DNA from 3 places in the Clostridium fungisolvens genome. Region 2 is predicted to be linked to each of the others. Evidence: riboswitches for the same ligand, from Rfam matches in the RefSeq annotation. Region 2 holds a riboswitch; each other region holds the start of a gene.
What was found. A riboswitch is a leader RNA that binds a small molecule or an ion and turns the genes downstream of it on or off. The one in region 2 is predicted to bind cobalamin.
Positions count from the first base shown of each region.

Region 1: another riboswitch for cobalamin. It lies ahead of bsdtw1_RS08050 (energy-coupling factor ABC transporter permease); the one in region 2 lies ahead of cobT (nicotinate-nucleotide--dimethylbenzimidazole phosphoribosyltransferase).
Region 3: another riboswitch for cobalamin. It lies ahead of bsdtw1_RS18675 (sirohydrochlorin cobaltochelatase); the one in region 2 lies ahead of cobT (nicotinate-nucleotide--dimethylbenzimidazole phosphoribosyltransferase).

Region 1 is NZ_BLZR01000001.1:1,901,898-1,907,248, reverse strand. Features, by position in the region: gene bsdtw1_RS08070 (helix-turn-helix domain-containing protein) at 140-979, shown strand; gene bsdtw1_RS08065 (energy-coupling factor ABC transporter ATP-binding protein) at 1,220-2,065, opposite strand; gene cbiQ (cobalt ECF transporter T component CbiQ) at 2,116-2,904, opposite strand; gene bsdtw1_RS08055 (energy-coupling factor ABC transporter substrate-binding protein) at 2,907-3,215, opposite strand; gene bsdtw1_RS08050 (energy-coupling factor ABC transporter permease) at 3,215-3,955, opposite strand; cobalamin riboswitch at 4,257-4,439, opposite strand; gene bsdtw1_RS08045 (MFS transporter) at 4,595-5,351, opposite strand, start outside.
Region 2 is NZ_BLZR01000001.1:189,386-194,736, reverse strand. Features, by position in the region: gene bsdtw1_RS00810 (histidine phosphatase family protein) at 1-257, opposite strand, end outside; gene cobS (adenosylcobinamide-GDP ribazoletransferase) at 547-1,293, opposite strand; gene cobU (bifunctional adenosylcobinamide kinase/adenosylcobinamide-phosphate guanylyltransferase) at 1,295-1,849, opposite strand; gene cobT (nicotinate-nucleotide--dimethylbenzimidazole phosphoribosyltransferase) at 1,846-2,922, opposite strand; cobalamin riboswitch at 3,252-3,614, opposite strand; gene bsdtw1_RS00790 (hypothetical protein) at 3,656-4,063, opposite strand; gene bsdtw1_RS00785 (GNAT family N-acetyltransferase) at 4,153-5,001, opposite strand; gene bsdtw1_RS00780 (Cof-type HAD-IIB family hydrolase) at 5,227-5,351, opposite strand, start outside.
Region 3 is NZ_BLZR01000001.1:4,221,985-4,227,335, forward strand. Features, by position in the region: gene bsdtw1_RS18665 (cobyrinic acid a,c-diamide synthase CobB) at 1-486, opposite strand, end outside; gene bsdtw1_RS18670 (cobyric acid synthase) at 500-2,041, opposite strand; gene bsdtw1_RS18675 (sirohydrochlorin cobaltochelatase) at 2,055-2,930, opposite strand; cobalamin riboswitch at 3,291-3,541, opposite strand; gene bsdtw1_RS18680 (cellobiose phosphorylase) at 3,702-5,351, opposite strand, start outside.

The sequences.
Region 1 (5,351 bases), 1.7 Mb from region 2:
CCTTACCATGTTCTATACATATATTATCGGAGAAAATCACTCCAACATTACATATTTAATTATTTTTTTAAAATAATTATAATTTTCACTTAAGCTTATCAGTCATGTGCTCGAAAAATAATAAGGGGGATTGATTATTATGGATAATAAAGATAAATATATAGATGGACAAAAAATTGATTATAAAATTCAAAATAAAAAAAGAGGCGAAATATTATACTATTCTATTGATCAGGTTGCTGATTTGTTAAAAGAAGACATTAGCAATATTAAATATTATACAAATATATTTGATGATCTTCTTAAAATAGAAATAGTTCATAAAGAATTACGCTATACCAATAAAGATGTTGACAAATTAGAGCTACTCATAAAACTTAAGAATAGAGGTATGACTCTTAAAGAAATTGAAGATTATTATAGTAAGCTACCTTTAGATGAAACTGAAGTTGAGTATTCAGAAAGTAATCTCTTATCAGTAGAAGATCTTATTGTATCAATTAAGCAAGAGCAACAAATTCAACTTGATAATTTTAAGACTGAATTCATTAAAGATATACAAAATGCCAATTCACTAATACTTCAAAATATTACTTCATCAATCATCGAGGCCCAAAATAAAAGTCTTAATGAATTTAAACAAACCCTTCAAACGCAGATTGAACAATATCTTCACTCAAAACTCGAAGATTTTAATGAAATTAACAAAGGGTTACACGACAATCTTCTGACAAATATTTCAGATGTTATTTCTGAAAAAATTCACCTTAAAAATAATGAGTTAAAACTTCATTTGCAAAGCAACTTTGATAAATTCTCCAAGTCCTCTTCGGATGGTAATGAGAGTTTAATAAAAGAAGTAAAAGATTTCAAACGAGTAATGCAAGATGCCTACTATACTCAATATGAAATTGAAATGAGTACTAATAATGAAACTGGTTTTTTAGGAAAATTACTTCAATCAATTAAAGCTAAATGAAATCTTAAAAAATAATTTAATACTCATGTTTAAAAAATATAAGCTTAACAAAATTAGAATTAGCTACTACTAAAGAGTTCATATATCGAAACTTAATTTATACTTGTTTGAAAATCCCGGCTTCTGGGGATTTTTGGGCATGTATAAATTAATAGTTGAGTTAGGAACTCTTTAATATCTTTAGTAGGAGCTAATTTGATGGTTGCACCGTAAATCTTATATTTACTTTTCATCGTTTTTCTATTTTTGTCCTATGGAACTTATTAATTTATAAAGTTCCTGCTTATTTCTAGGTATGTCTTCGGTAGAATTCACCTGTCCTGTCTTGCATAAATTTTGATAAATTTCGAAAATCATTGGCTTTTCCAAATAACATTCATCAATTAAATTATCATCTGAGAAAATCTCAGTTGGATTGCCTTCTTTGACTATCTCTCCATCCTTCATTACAAAAATATAATCTGACCAAGTATATGCAAGTTCCACATCATGAGTAGATAAAATAACTGTTATTCCTCTTTCGTTTAATTCATCAAATATTTTCACAATCTGTTTTGAATGTTTAGGGTCAAGGCTTGAAGTTGGTTCATCAAAAACTATTATTTCTGGCTCCATCACAAGTATATCTGCAATGGATACCCTTTTTTTCTGCCCATAGCTTAGAAAATGAACAGCCTTATCCTTATAACTATACAGCTCAACATTTTTTAGAGCTTTATCCACTCTACTCTTTACTTCTACTGTATCAAGTTTTAAGTTCATAGCGCCAAAGGAAACTTCTTGATATACATTTGCTGAAAAAAGTTGATTCTCAGGATCTTGAAACACAATTCCTACATTTTTTCTTAGTTCCATCAAGGAATTTCTGTTATATTTAACCTCTTTTTTGTCGTATATTAACTTTCCTTCCGTGGGCTTTAATACACCATTAAAATTCAAAAACAATGTGGACTTACCTGAACCATTGACACCTAGAAAAGATATTTTCTTTCCTTTTTCTATTTTTAAATTTATATTATTCAAAGCCTTAGTCCCATCCTGATATTTAAAGCTTAAATTTTTAGTTTCAAGTATGTATTCACTCACTATATTTCCTCCAATAATTTAAATGTAATCCTAAGTTAAAGTGTTAAACCTTATATCTTCCCCCTGATAAGATATTCACTAAAAGCTATAATTAATAAGGCTGCTTCCGTAAAAGCAATTAGTAAGATATTTTTAAATAAACTTGGATAGTTTTCTTCAAGCAAGTCTATATCACCGTCATAGCATCTTGATTCCATAGCTGTGTAAATGTCCTGTGATCGCTTATAGGAACTTATAAATAAGGATGAGATTAATTTAGCTAATGAATTGTAGCTAAGTCTAAGTGTTGAATACCCAAGCCTTGAATTTTGAGATGTATATATCATATTTACCGTGTCTAACAATACAAAAATAAATCTATATATAAGCCCCATTAATTCAACAAATAATTTTGGTACTCTTAGTTTTTTTAGTACAGATAAAACCTCAAACAATGGCGTACTCAGTGTTAGAAAGTATAAGCATGAAACTGATGCCAAAGACTTAAAAAACAGACTCGTAGCTGTCTCAAAACTCTCTGAAGTACACCCTAGCTTAATGTTTAATATATTAAATCCAAATATTAAGTTATCAGCACTATGAACTATATTTATCGCTATAGTGATTATTCCAACTATCAAGAATGATAGTGGTAATGACATTAATTTCACGTAAGTTCCTAAGGGAATTTTTCCTTTAAAAACAGTTATTCCTGACATGAGAAGTAATACTATCACTGAAATTACAGTACTATTTAAAGCAATACAAATAAACATAGTAAAGATAGCAAAAATAAATTTTTCCGTTGGATTTACCCTTCTTAGTTCAGATATATATGCTAATTTATCAATCGAAAACATATTTATTTCTCTGCCTTTCTAGACTTTCCCTTTTGGTATCCAAAATAATAACATACAATACCTGTCCCTATTGCAGCTTGTAATGCAAAAAGTAAGCTTTCTATTTCCCCACTAGGTGGTTGCCATATAGGTGAAAACCAAGGTTTATATTCCTTATTTATGTCTGTTATAGCCTTTTTTGCTTGATCATCAGAACCAGAAAATTCACCATTTTTAATAAATACAAGTGGAGCCACAGCTATTATTATAACTAGCAAAGCTAATATAAAATTTTTTATTAGAAGACTCTTATTTTTCAACTTCACAGCTATTATTCCTCCTTCGATATTACTTTAAGTTCTATTAATTCCTGCTTATTATAGTTCTTTAACAAATTAAATATAATTACTGTTAATATCCCTTCACTTATTGCAAGAGGAATTTGAGTAACCGCAAAGATTCCTAAAAACTTAGCTGCAGAAGCTAAAACTCCACCACTTTGATCCGGAAAAGCCAATGAAAGCTGTATTGCTGTTATAACATATGTCATTAAATCTCCAATCATTGCAGATAAAAATACAGATATGCTTTGTGAAACTTTAAGTGTCTTCAAAATCTTGTACAAAAAATATGAAACAAAAGGTCCTGCTATAGCCATAGAAAAAGTATTAGCACCTAAGGTTGTAATTCCTCCATGCGCTAAAAGCAAAGCCTGAAATATTAACACAATTACTCCTAAAGCACTCATTATAGTTGGTCCAAAAAGTATGGCGCCTAGTCCCACACCTGTAGGATGTGAACAACTCCCAGTAACTGAAGGTATTTTTAACGCTGACAATACAAAGGCAAAAGCTCCTACCATAGCTATAAGCATTTTAGTTCTAGGATTTTCATTTACTTTTTCTCTTATTGTAAAAAAGCCAACCACTACAAATGGAATTGCTAAAACTCCCCAAGCAATACACCATTTTGCTGGTAAGAATCCCTCCATTATATGCATTGCATATGCTGTTCTAGGGATAAATAATAACGCAATAAAAATACCTAATGCAATTTGATATTTCTTTTTCATATAAACACTCCTATTTTATAGACTTTAATGTTTGTTTAAAACCACTTTGTTCTTGTACTAAAATTCTATAGTCTTCTAAACAGTAAAAAAGTCCTCTTAACTAAAATGTTAAAAGGACATAGTAACAAAACATACTTAATCATATAAAATAAGTAAGCAATTTTTCATTCTACCGCCCCTCTCTATCACTCGTAGAGTTAATGATGTGCCACTTCGTAATAAAATTTATATTTTGAAATTCTCCTCTCAGAACCCAGAGGAGTTTTGAAAATAGGTTTCGGTACGAAGTGGTACATCTATAATTGGTGCAAAAATATAGGCAGGTCTTCTGACTCAAGACTCATCATTTAAATACGCCTTCCCTGTTTCCAAGTGACATTTATGTATTTAAACTCCTCTAATACAGCTACGGGATAGTTCAGGATTCTTACCTGATTCCCTTTTAATTAATCAATACGATTAAACCTATATTTCATTATTCAATTCATATTTATATTTTCAAATTCTCCTCTTAGAACCCAGAAGAGTTTTAAAAATAGCTTTCCTACGGAAATGTTACATCTTTAAGTATACTGTCATATACCTTTATTGTAAACTTCAAATATTTTTTGCACATTCATACATATTACTTTAATGGAATTAAACTCTTCTAACATTCCATTTTATATACCACACTACTGCAATGCTAAATATAAAAGTCAGTATCAGTATATTGAACATACCTAAATTAAAATCAATTAATTGTCCATATATTATCTGCCCAGGGGCAACACTTGCGGTAGCAACTGCTGTAGAAAAAGCACTAACTTTCCCTAGCATATCTTCTCTCACTTCTTGTTGGATATATGTTAAGGAAATAATATTAGATAATGCTAGTGACAGCATTATTCCAAGACCTCCTATGGAATAAAGCCCTAGTGTTACAAACTTGTTTTCTCCACTTATAACAGTAGAGACTGCCATAATAAACATAGCTAGTATCATTGGATACATTGTTTTATGTAATATATTTATTTTAAACAAGTTAGGTTTCAAGGTAATTAGCATACCTCCTATTATCATTCCTAAAACAAATATTGCTTCAATATATCCATAAATGCTTGAAGGCATACTTAGTTTTACGTTAATAAAGTATGGAGACACAACACTTAACACCGGAACTACAAAGATATTAGTGAGTGCATATGAAAATATAATTCCTAATACTATCTTCTTTTTTTCTTTCAAATACATAAAGCTCTTTTTCATTTCGCCAATAGATTGTATCAGAGGATTTTTAAACCTTTCTTTTACTTCTAAATCAGGAATATCTAGAAACAGCTCTAGTATTGCTGCAACAAGGAAACTAACTGAGTTTAATATCACTACCATTTTCATTCCCAAAAAACTATATAAC
Region 2 (5,351 bases):
AAATTTATCTCATTAAAACTCAAGTTTTCCTCAAAATAAATTGCACTGCTTGAAAAATCAAAAATAGCATCCGCTGTTTTTTTTGCTCTTTCCATTGTAGAATAATAAACCTTATCTACATTTATATTTTCTAACTTACTCTTTAGCTTTAGGTTTTGTAGTTTTCCTTCCTCACTTAAGGGATAATCCTTAATTCCTTGATAGATTCCATTAAGATTTCCCTCTGTCTCTCCATGCCTTATTAAAATAAGTTTCATATTATCTCCTCTTAAAGATGAACAACTTTAAAATATGGCACTATTAAAGCACTGTATTGAAATTAAATGGTTAGTCATCCGATACTTTAATGAGCTTGTGCAAAGAATTAATATGATTTTCTCATATTCCATGGCTAAAACTGTAAACTCACTACGTTCGAACAGTACAGTTTTTTAACGCCATTCCATCTGAAAAAATCATTTAATTCTAATAGCTCGCTCATATAGCATCTCCTGCATAACCATTTAATTTCAAATAATACTCTTAACCACACCGTAAAATATATGTTTAAATTATATTCTGTAATAAACAGAAAACTACCAATACAAGTACTTCATTTAACTCAACACTGGCTCCTAAGATATCTCCTGTTATACCATCTAGCCTTTTTTCTATATAGGATCTAAAGCATACTGTAAAAATAAAGCCTATAACTATAACTATAAGTCCATAAGTTCTTCCCACAGCTAAAGTTATGATTATACCCAAAGCCAATGCTATACTAAAGGTTAGTGTAGAAATCTTTCCTATAAAAAGATCTCCTAAGCCTTCTTTCTCCCTTGCATATCTTCTTTTATACATCAAAAGTGTAGTTAAAGTTCTACTAATCACTGGCGAGATTAAAAGCGCTGAGTATATGTTAACCCTTGAAAGTTCTTCAATTGCTGAAAACTTTAAAAGCATCAGTGCAACAAGTGCCAACACTCCAAAGGTTCCAACTCTGCTGTCTTTCATAATTTCAAGAATCTTATCCTTACTCCTACCTGAAAATATTCCATCGGCAGTATCACTTAACCCATCTAGATGCAGACCTCCAGTAACAATAATGTGTGATATCATAGTAAATACCACTGGCAGCATGCCATGGAATAGCTTACATGTAATTATATATATAAGTAAATCTATTGCACCTATTATAAGTCCTACTAAAGGAAAGTATCTTACTGCATCAGCAAAATCCTCTCGCTTTACCTCCAAACTTAAATTTATAGGTATTCTAGTCATAAACTGTATGATTAAAATAAACTTTCTCAATTTATTCCCCCTTAATCCTTACAGGTATACCTGACACAACTAGGTAAACTTCATCTGATTCTTTTGCTAATCTTTGATTTACTCGTCCAGCTATGTCTCTAAATTCCCTAGATAACTTGTTTTCTGGCACTATTCCACTTCCAACCTCATTAGTGACTATAACTGCTTTGCAATTAAAGTTTCTTAGACCTTTTATTAAATTATCAATCTGAAACATAACCTTCTGTTCAATTAAATCATAGTCATCATTGCCATCGTCACTTAAATTTTCTAATAATATATTAGAAATCATTATGGTTATACAATCAACGATTACACCGTTATAAACTATATTACCACCTAATATTTTTTCAAATTCAGCTTGAAAATCCTTATAGCTTTCCAAGGTATGCCAATGGCTTGGTCTTTGCTCTCTGTGCTTCTTAACTCTGTCTTTCATTTCTTGATCAAAAGGTATTGAAGTTGCAATATATAAAACCTCTGGTTCATTTTCAAGTATCGACTCTCCAAAAGAAGACTTTCCACTTCTTGCACCACCAGTTACTAACGTAATCATATTTTCCCCTCCCAAAGCCCCTTATAATCATTTAAATCTACATTACCTTCTTCAAAGGTTGCCATTTCATTCATTATCTTTGTAGAAGCTTCTAATATATTGAAAGCTAATGGGCATCCAGATCCTTCACCTAATCTCATAGATAAATCTAATATAGGATCTAAACCTAACTCTGATAAAACTAAGTTATATCCTTTTTCTATTGATATATGAGATGGAAACATAAAATCTTTAGTAACGTTATTTAACCTATAGGCTATTAATGCTGCAATTGCAGAAATGAATCCATCAATAACTACCGGCATCCTATACTTTGCCGCACCTAAATATACTCCTACAAGTCCAGCTATATCAAAGCCACCAACCTTATGCAATACCTCTATTGGGTCGTTTATATTAGGTTTATTTATTTCTAAAACCTTTTTTATAACCTTCTTTTTCTTTTCGAAGGCTTCATCCGTAAGTCCTGCTCCTCTACCTACAGCTTCCTCAATAGTGCAACCAGTTAAGGCAATTAATATTGAAGAACTAGAAGTTGTGTTTCCTATTCCCATCTCCCCAGTGCCTATCAGGTTATATCCTTCATTTTTAAGCTTTGAAACCAAATCAATTCCTATTCTAATAGCTGTAAGAGCTTCTTCCCTTGTCATTGCTTCACCTTTAGCAATGTTTGATGTACCTTTTCTTATCTTACAGTTTATTAGTTCACTATGATTTATTTCTTCATTGATACCTATATCTACAACCTTTAAATCGCAATTGTTGTGTCTTGCTAAAACCCCTACTCCCGTTACTCCTTTTATAAAATTTACTGTTTGAGTCGCAGTAACTACTTGCGGAGCTGAGGCCACACCTTCTTCACATACCCCATTATCAGAACACATTATAATAACTGCTTTCTTTTCGATATTATTATATAATTCACCTGTTATTCCAGATAACTTTATAGACATTTTTTCAAGTTTTCCAAGACTACCTATAGGCTTCACCAAGTTATCCATTCTTTCTTTGGCCTCAGCCATAGATTTTTCATTTAAAGGTTCTATATCTTCTATTAGACATGCTTCCTGCATATTAATCCTCCCCAACTAAAACTATTTACCCTTAGGCTTCAATACTATACAACATAAAAATAAAAGACCTCCCTAAGGAGGTCTTTATAATTACTCTTCGAATCAATATATCTATATTAAAACTTATAAAATAGATAAAACTTACTCTCATAATTAATAAAGCTATAATTACATAAAGTATTTTTATATCCGCACACAAAATACTCTTGTTTTTCAACAATATAAACATTATTAGCATTGTATTAAAGTTTAAATGTACTCAAACCCTAAGCAAAATAATTTTATATCAGTAAAACTTGCTTTATTAACAGTAATTTTTCCCCCCCGGAAAATTAACTTTTCTTATGGCAGGTTTTCTGGCTTTGAATCATCCTACTTTTTGCTCCTTCCCAAGCTCTTTATATAGATGTGCCAATTCATTGTAAAACTTATTACGAAGTGGTACATTCATAGACATCTAAACTTTAACTACAAACTATACCTCCTAAAAATACAAACATTGGTATACTTTGAATCTATTAGATAGACATCCTTAACTCAGTGGATTAAAACTTAAATATCTTAAGTTTTAGTGCAAATTTTGTCATCATCACAGTAACGGGGGCTGCAAAGGTCTTTCACCTTTTTCCCTTTTAACTTCTATTGAACAAATGTATTTGTGCAACTGAAGCACCAATAAGAACTTATTAAATTGTCAACTAAATTATAGTATTCATATTTATTATAGTCAAGATTACTGCTTCTTAACTTTTCTTTTATTAGTATATTGTTTTATTAGATATACAGCTATTCTTATTATTAAGTAAATTATGAATATATATAAGAATCCCCATATACCAGCTACTATATCTGCAAACTCCATATTTCCTCGTTTAGTTATTTTTTGTTCTATTTCAATACCAAAAACTATTACCAGTAGTACTGTAAAAGTATATATGAATGATATAGCTGTAATGCTATACTTTGCGAGCCATTTAAATAGCATTTGGGTTCCTGCAAAAATTAAGATACCTATGATTCCTATAATTATAAAATGAAGTTGTTTGTCCGTAAGGTTATATCCAGAGCCCTGTGCTTTTTGTATAAAAACATCATGAATATCATTCACTGCTCTCATTAGTGCTTTTATTATTGCTACCATTGATTAACACCCCCTATGTTTAGTCTTATGTTATAGCTAATGTCTAAAATGTTCAAGTAGAAAATTATTGATAAATTATAAATACTATGCTACAAAATCTTATACATTTCATATTGGGATATAGGCATTTTCTTAAATTCATTCTTAACTAAAAACCCAAAAGCTTGACTATTATTAACAAAACTAGCAGTAATCATATTTATCCCTAATTCTTTAACAGCATAATTAATTAGAGATGAACCCACTCCACTTAATCTATAATTCTTATCTATATAAATAAAACTTATCTTTCCTGATTTATTTATGCTTAGTCCACTAATAAGAATATCATCAATAAATCCTCCATAATAGTATGTATCCTTTGATAAACTTAGATATTCATAAGCATTTTGCCAACTAACATGTCCATCATATCTATGGCATATTTCTCTATACTGGCCAAATGTTATATCCTTAATAACCAGTTTTTTATTATGGTATTTTCTCAAGTTGCTTGTATTATCATTAGAGTAAAAGGATATATCATAAATTTTGCTATATCCCATCTTATTATAAAAATTGATTGCTCTATCATTTCCAACTATGACTTCTAGAAACAATTGACTACAACCTTTACTCTTTGCAATCTCTTGATGTAATTGGAAAAGTCTCTTGCTTATCCAACCACCCCTATAGCTTGGATGAATTGCTAAGCCTCCACATCTCAAAGTTTTTATTCCTTCATATTCTTTTATACCACCTAGCATTAATCCTACAGGCTTATTACTGTCATACACTACGAAAGAATATTCTTTAGAATTCCCTTCTGTACCAAAGAATCTTTCTTCAAAATCTTCCTTATTAACATTAAGTTTTATTATATAGTCCGAGAATCCATCCTGAAACGCCTTAAATATATCATCAATAGTTACATCTAAACAATTTTTATATTTTATCATATACCCCCCCCTAAACCACAAACAGAACTATATACATATTATAATCCAAATACTTGTTATAATATTACTATCTCCCCATAACTTATTACAAGTAATAGTTAAAAATTTAAAATTATGTTAATATAAAATAAAAAAAAAGTCGCTGAAGCGAGCTTTTTTTTCGCGCATTTGCCTTTCCGAATGAATATGAGGAAAATTTGGTACTGCTAAATCAGCGTATTGAAATTAAGCGTCCTTTTTAAGAACTTCTCTTTCGATTACTTCAATTACACCATTGTCATCATTGCTTTTAGCCATAAATCTTCCGTATTTCTTTAACTCATCTGGTGCATTTACCATAACATAGCTAT
Region 3 (5,351 bases), 4.0 Mb from region 2:
TTTCTCAATTGCCAGCTTTAGAAGTTTATAATAACTTTCACTTATATTATTTAGCACCACACCAGCTATAGTAACTTTCCCAAAGTTCTGCAGCCCTAATATTTCTGCACATAGGGTTGCTACTTGAGCCTTAGGTGAAAGTACAAGTACTACCGGTATATTCATAACCTCTGCCAGATGTGCTGTAGAGTATTCATAGGTTATTCCCTTACCATCATATAATCCCATGACTCCTTCGATTATTCCATACTCTCCAACCCCTCTTGAAAAACTTGCCTTAACTCCCCTATCTCCCATAAGGAAAAGATCTAGATTTCTTGATGTAGACTTTGTTATATGAGAATGAAAGGCTGGATCTATATAGTCCGGTCCTGCTTTATAACCTTGTACCTTTAACCCTTTACGTTTCAATAGGTTAAGCAGTCCTAAGGTAAATGTAGTCTTACCTCCGCCGCTAGAATTTGAGGATATAATTATACTTTTCATCACTTGTATCCTCCTATAATTTCTTTTCTAATCCTACTATTTCGTATATCTTATCCATATCTAAAGAATTCCTAACAATATCAGCTAACTTATCAAGTTCACTTTCTCTTAAACTTTCATAATTGCTTGCCTTTTTATAATGTAATCCTTTTTTCTCTCTTAATTTATTAATAATATATTCTCTAAACATACATCCATCAAAGATACCATGTATATATGTGCCCATTATATTGCCATTAGTATTTATTGCTCCATCTTTATAAATTAATTGTTGTTCTCCTAGATACTTGCCATTTTTCTCTACTATTTCGAATAATGGCTCCACTTCTGTTCCATAGCTGCTTATTCCCATATGAATTTCATAGCCATATATTTGTTCTAACTGTTTACAATAGTTATCAGACATATTATTCTTTTTTAAGAATTCAGATATTACATTTGCCTTAACTCTTGTAGTAACCTTTTCTTTTTCAAACACAGTTCCTATATCTAAAAGACCCATTCCCTTTATCTCTCTAAGCTCTGTTTCAACCTCATATGGGTCCTCTATAACTTTTCCGAGCATCTGATATCCACCGCAAATTCCAATAACCATACCATCCTTTGAATAAGTTATAATCTTATCCTCTAAGCCATTTTCTCTTAAAGCTTTAAGATCCTCTATAGTATTTTTACTTCCTGGAATTATTAGAAGATCTGGTGTACCAAACTCTTCTGGAGAAGTTATAAACCTTACAGATACATCTTCTTCATTTTTCAACGCATCAAGATCTGTAAAGTTTGATATTCTAGGAAGCTTTATTACTGCCACATCTATAGGTGCAATTACCTTCTTATTGAAATCTACAGCTCCATCTTCATCTTCTAGTTTTAGTCTGAAATAGGGAACAACTCCAAGAGTAGGCTTATCTATTATCTCCTCTAACATATCAAGTCCAGGCTCGAGTATTTTAACATCACCTCTGAACTTATTTATAATCGTTCCTTTAACTCTTTTTTTCTCATCTTCCTTAAGTAAAAGCATAGTTCCAGCTAATGCAGCAAATACTCCACCCTTATCTATATCTCCAACTAAAAGCACAGGTGCATCCACAAGTTCTGCCATCCCCATATTTACTATATCTTTATCTCTTAGGTTAATCTCTGCTGGGCTTCCCGCACCTTCCATAACAACTATGTCAAAGTCTTCTTCTAGCTTATCAAAATGTTTTTTAAGCATATCCTTAAAACCAGATTTCATATTATGGTATTCCATAGCAGTATAGTTGCCAAATACTTTTCCATTAACTATCACTTGAGATTTTTTATCTGAAGTTGGCTTAAGCAAAATAGGATTCATATATACTTCTGGTTCTAATCCGCAAGCATAAGCTTGCAAAACTTGTGCTCTCCCCATCTCTTTACCATCTAAGGTTATATAAGAATTTAAGGACATATTTTGTGATTTAAATGGCACTACCTTAAACCCATCTTGTTTAAATATTCTACATAATGCAGCTACCAAAATACTTTTCCCAACTGAGGATGCAGTACCTTGTATCATGATTTTAGCCAAATTTTACCACCCCTTAAAAATTGCTAGCCATTCCTTTTTTATTCTTTCCTATACCTATATATTTCTCACTTATGGCATCTTCTAAATGTTCAAGATATAGATTTTGTATATTAATATTTTCCCCTAGTCCATGCATATAAACATCCACTTCAAAACCTTCTTTTTCAAGTATACTTTTCCATGAATCTTCTTCATCTCCAGCCATATCATTTACGGCGTGATCACCAGCTACTAGTAAAAGTGGCATTAACGTAACTTTGTTTATATGATTTTTTCTTAAATTCTTTATAACGTGATTTAAGGTTGGATAACCATCTATGGTTCCTATAAAAACCTTATCAAAATCGTTATCCCAAAATACAGTTTGAAGACAACTATAGGTTGAATTTGCCGGGTGATGTGTTCCGTGTCCCATAAAAACAACAGCTTCATCTCTTGATACTTGGTTTTCTAAAGCATTCACCATCAAGGTATAATCATCCGGTATATCGTCTTCTTCTCCTTTAAAATACAAAAGTGGTCTTCCAAGCTTTATATATTTAAAGTCATTGTCCTTTGAAAAACTTTCTATTACATTTCTTATATAGTCATATTCTAAACCTGGTATAAGATGAAGAGGTTGAACTATTATTTCATTAAAACCTTCTTCCTTAAGCTTTTCTAACGCTTCTTCAGGTGTATCTACATACATGTCATACTTACTAGCAAGTTTTTTTATTACACCATGAGCTGTGAAAGCCCTTCTTATTTCGTATTCATCATGTTTTTCTTCTATCAATTTCTCTATTTTTTCTATAGTTAGCTTTCTTGTATTCTCATAAGTAGTTCCAAAGCTAACCACTAGTATTGCTTTCTTACTAATATCTTTCTTTTTTATTACATCCTTCATTAAACTTCCCCCTAAAAATATGCTTCCTCATTTAATCTACAGATGTACCACTTCGTAATAGAACTTATTATTTTTAAATTCTCTCACCAGAAGCCGTGAGAGTTTTAAAAATAGATTAAGATTCGAAGTGGTACATCTATATTCACAAATTAAAAACTTATGGTCAATAGGCACTAAAAAATAAAAAAGATAATACTCCTCAAAAGAATACTATCTTTATAAAAGACTTATATATAGAAATTTTGCGTATAAACTATACCTATAACATATAGTATCATTATGCTCAAAATAAGCATTTATTAACGCATATTAATTCCGTATAAACTATCAATAAAAATAGTACTTTCCCTCCGAAAGACTTACTTTCCCTCAATTTAGGCAGGTCTCCTGGCTCGTGCTTCTTTCTCTCCTTAACCTTCCCCTTTTTTATTAGATTAAAGTTCTTACCTTGTTTTCTAATCTTAAGGCTTAACTTTACTTCTATATAAGAGTGGTATTCAAAGGTTCGTCTTCACTTACAGTAGCGGGGGCTGCTGCGGATTTTAACCGCATTCCCTTTTCACCTTTCTAAAAATAGTTTCTTGAAAGGCACCTAAATCTGTTATTAACTTGTCAAAATTAGCTTACATTTATATAAGATGTTTGTCAATATATAGATAAGGCAACCTTTTTCAGTGAAAAAATCGCTGAAGCAACTTTTACAGTAAAAAATCCACAGCCAAAAATATCAGCTGTGGATTTTTAAGATCATCTTCTTATCATATTTGTATTTTAAGCCAAGTAAACATCTATACTTCTGAAATCCCCTTGTCTTATCATTTCAGCATAGCGCCCTTCAATTATACCGCCCACTATTTCAAAAGCCTCTTCATCAAAAGTCCTTAACTCTAATCTTTCTACCACAGCACCATTATCCCCATAGGTATTTTTGCTGCTCCTATTATGATAGGTAACAATAGTTTTTCCAAGGAACTTAAAGCTAATTTCATTATTGCTGTTAAACAACCAATGTGGAAGTATAGGTTTTAATTCTAGTTTTAGTTTTCCTTCTTCATATCTAAATACATTTTTACCAGCCATCATCACAAACCACATACTTAACATTTCTGAGGTTGATCCAGTAAGTCTTGATACAAAACCTCTTCCATGCACTTCTTCATCTGGGTTTACTGAGCTTGCTATAAACGATGAGTTTTCAAGAGTACTTCTTCCATAAACCTTAGGATCTATAAAAGGTATCAATGCAGTCTTTATATCTTCAAAATATTCATCATACAAACCAGCTTTTAATAGTCCTAGTAGATATTTATATTCCATATGAAGGAATATTGACTCTCTCTCAAGCCAACCAGCAGTGAAGGCTCTAGCTCTTCCTACTTCATGGGTAGTTTCGTCTAAAGGCTCTGAAGTCTTATACATATTAAGCTTTTCATCATATATCTTACTATTTTTTATCTTATTATAAAGTGATTTTGCCTTATCTATGTCTTTTAAACTCTTAAGCATTCTAGCTGGACCTTCAAGGAACAATGGTATTGGAACGCATTCAAATTCCTTTACTAAAACATTTTGATATCCATTTACAGGATTCTTCTTGCCTTCTAATATCTCATATTCTTTAGCTTCATAAGTTATATAGGTAGGATATATACCCTTTCCTAATTCCAAAGCTTTTTCAAGTCCTTCATTAAGCTTAGTTCTAAATTTGTTAAATATCTCTAGTATTTCTTTACTTGTTAATTCTTTCTCTTTTCCATCTATTCCAAATCTTATTTTTTCTCTATAGGCTTCTTTTAAATAAGATATCTTGTCCCAATATTCAAATTGGCCTATTTCCCCATTATTTTTTCTATTTAAAACAGCGTCAACATCTGTGATCAGTTCAAATAATTCTGTATGAATTGGAACTGACTTATCAAACTTCTCTGAGGCATCTATTATAAAGTTCAAAACTCTAACTAATTCCGCCGATTCATTTATACTAGACCCAAATATTCCAGGCAATCCATTCATAGCATCATTCCAGCCTGGCTTATTGGCTTCCATCTCAATGCCCATTCCCATTGGATCAAGATTTACAAATTTATTTAAAGCAAGAGAAATAAGCTTTGCATATAAATTTGTTTCGTATATATCCCCAGCACCATTGTCCTTTTTAAGCCAATTAGTATCAGTTAGCTTTATATTAAGCTTATGGCATTTTTCTTCATCTTCTAAAATAGCTCCATATTGACGAACCTTACCATTAGTAATTACATATTTATCGCTTCTTGGCAGTACTCTTACTGGACTATCAAAAAATCTATAGTCTTTGGTCTCAAATAAAAACTTTTCTAACTTATCTGGATATATATTTAAATAGTTATCTATAAGATCCATGTTATAAGTCCAGTGATCTGTCCAATATCCTTCTCCAAATTC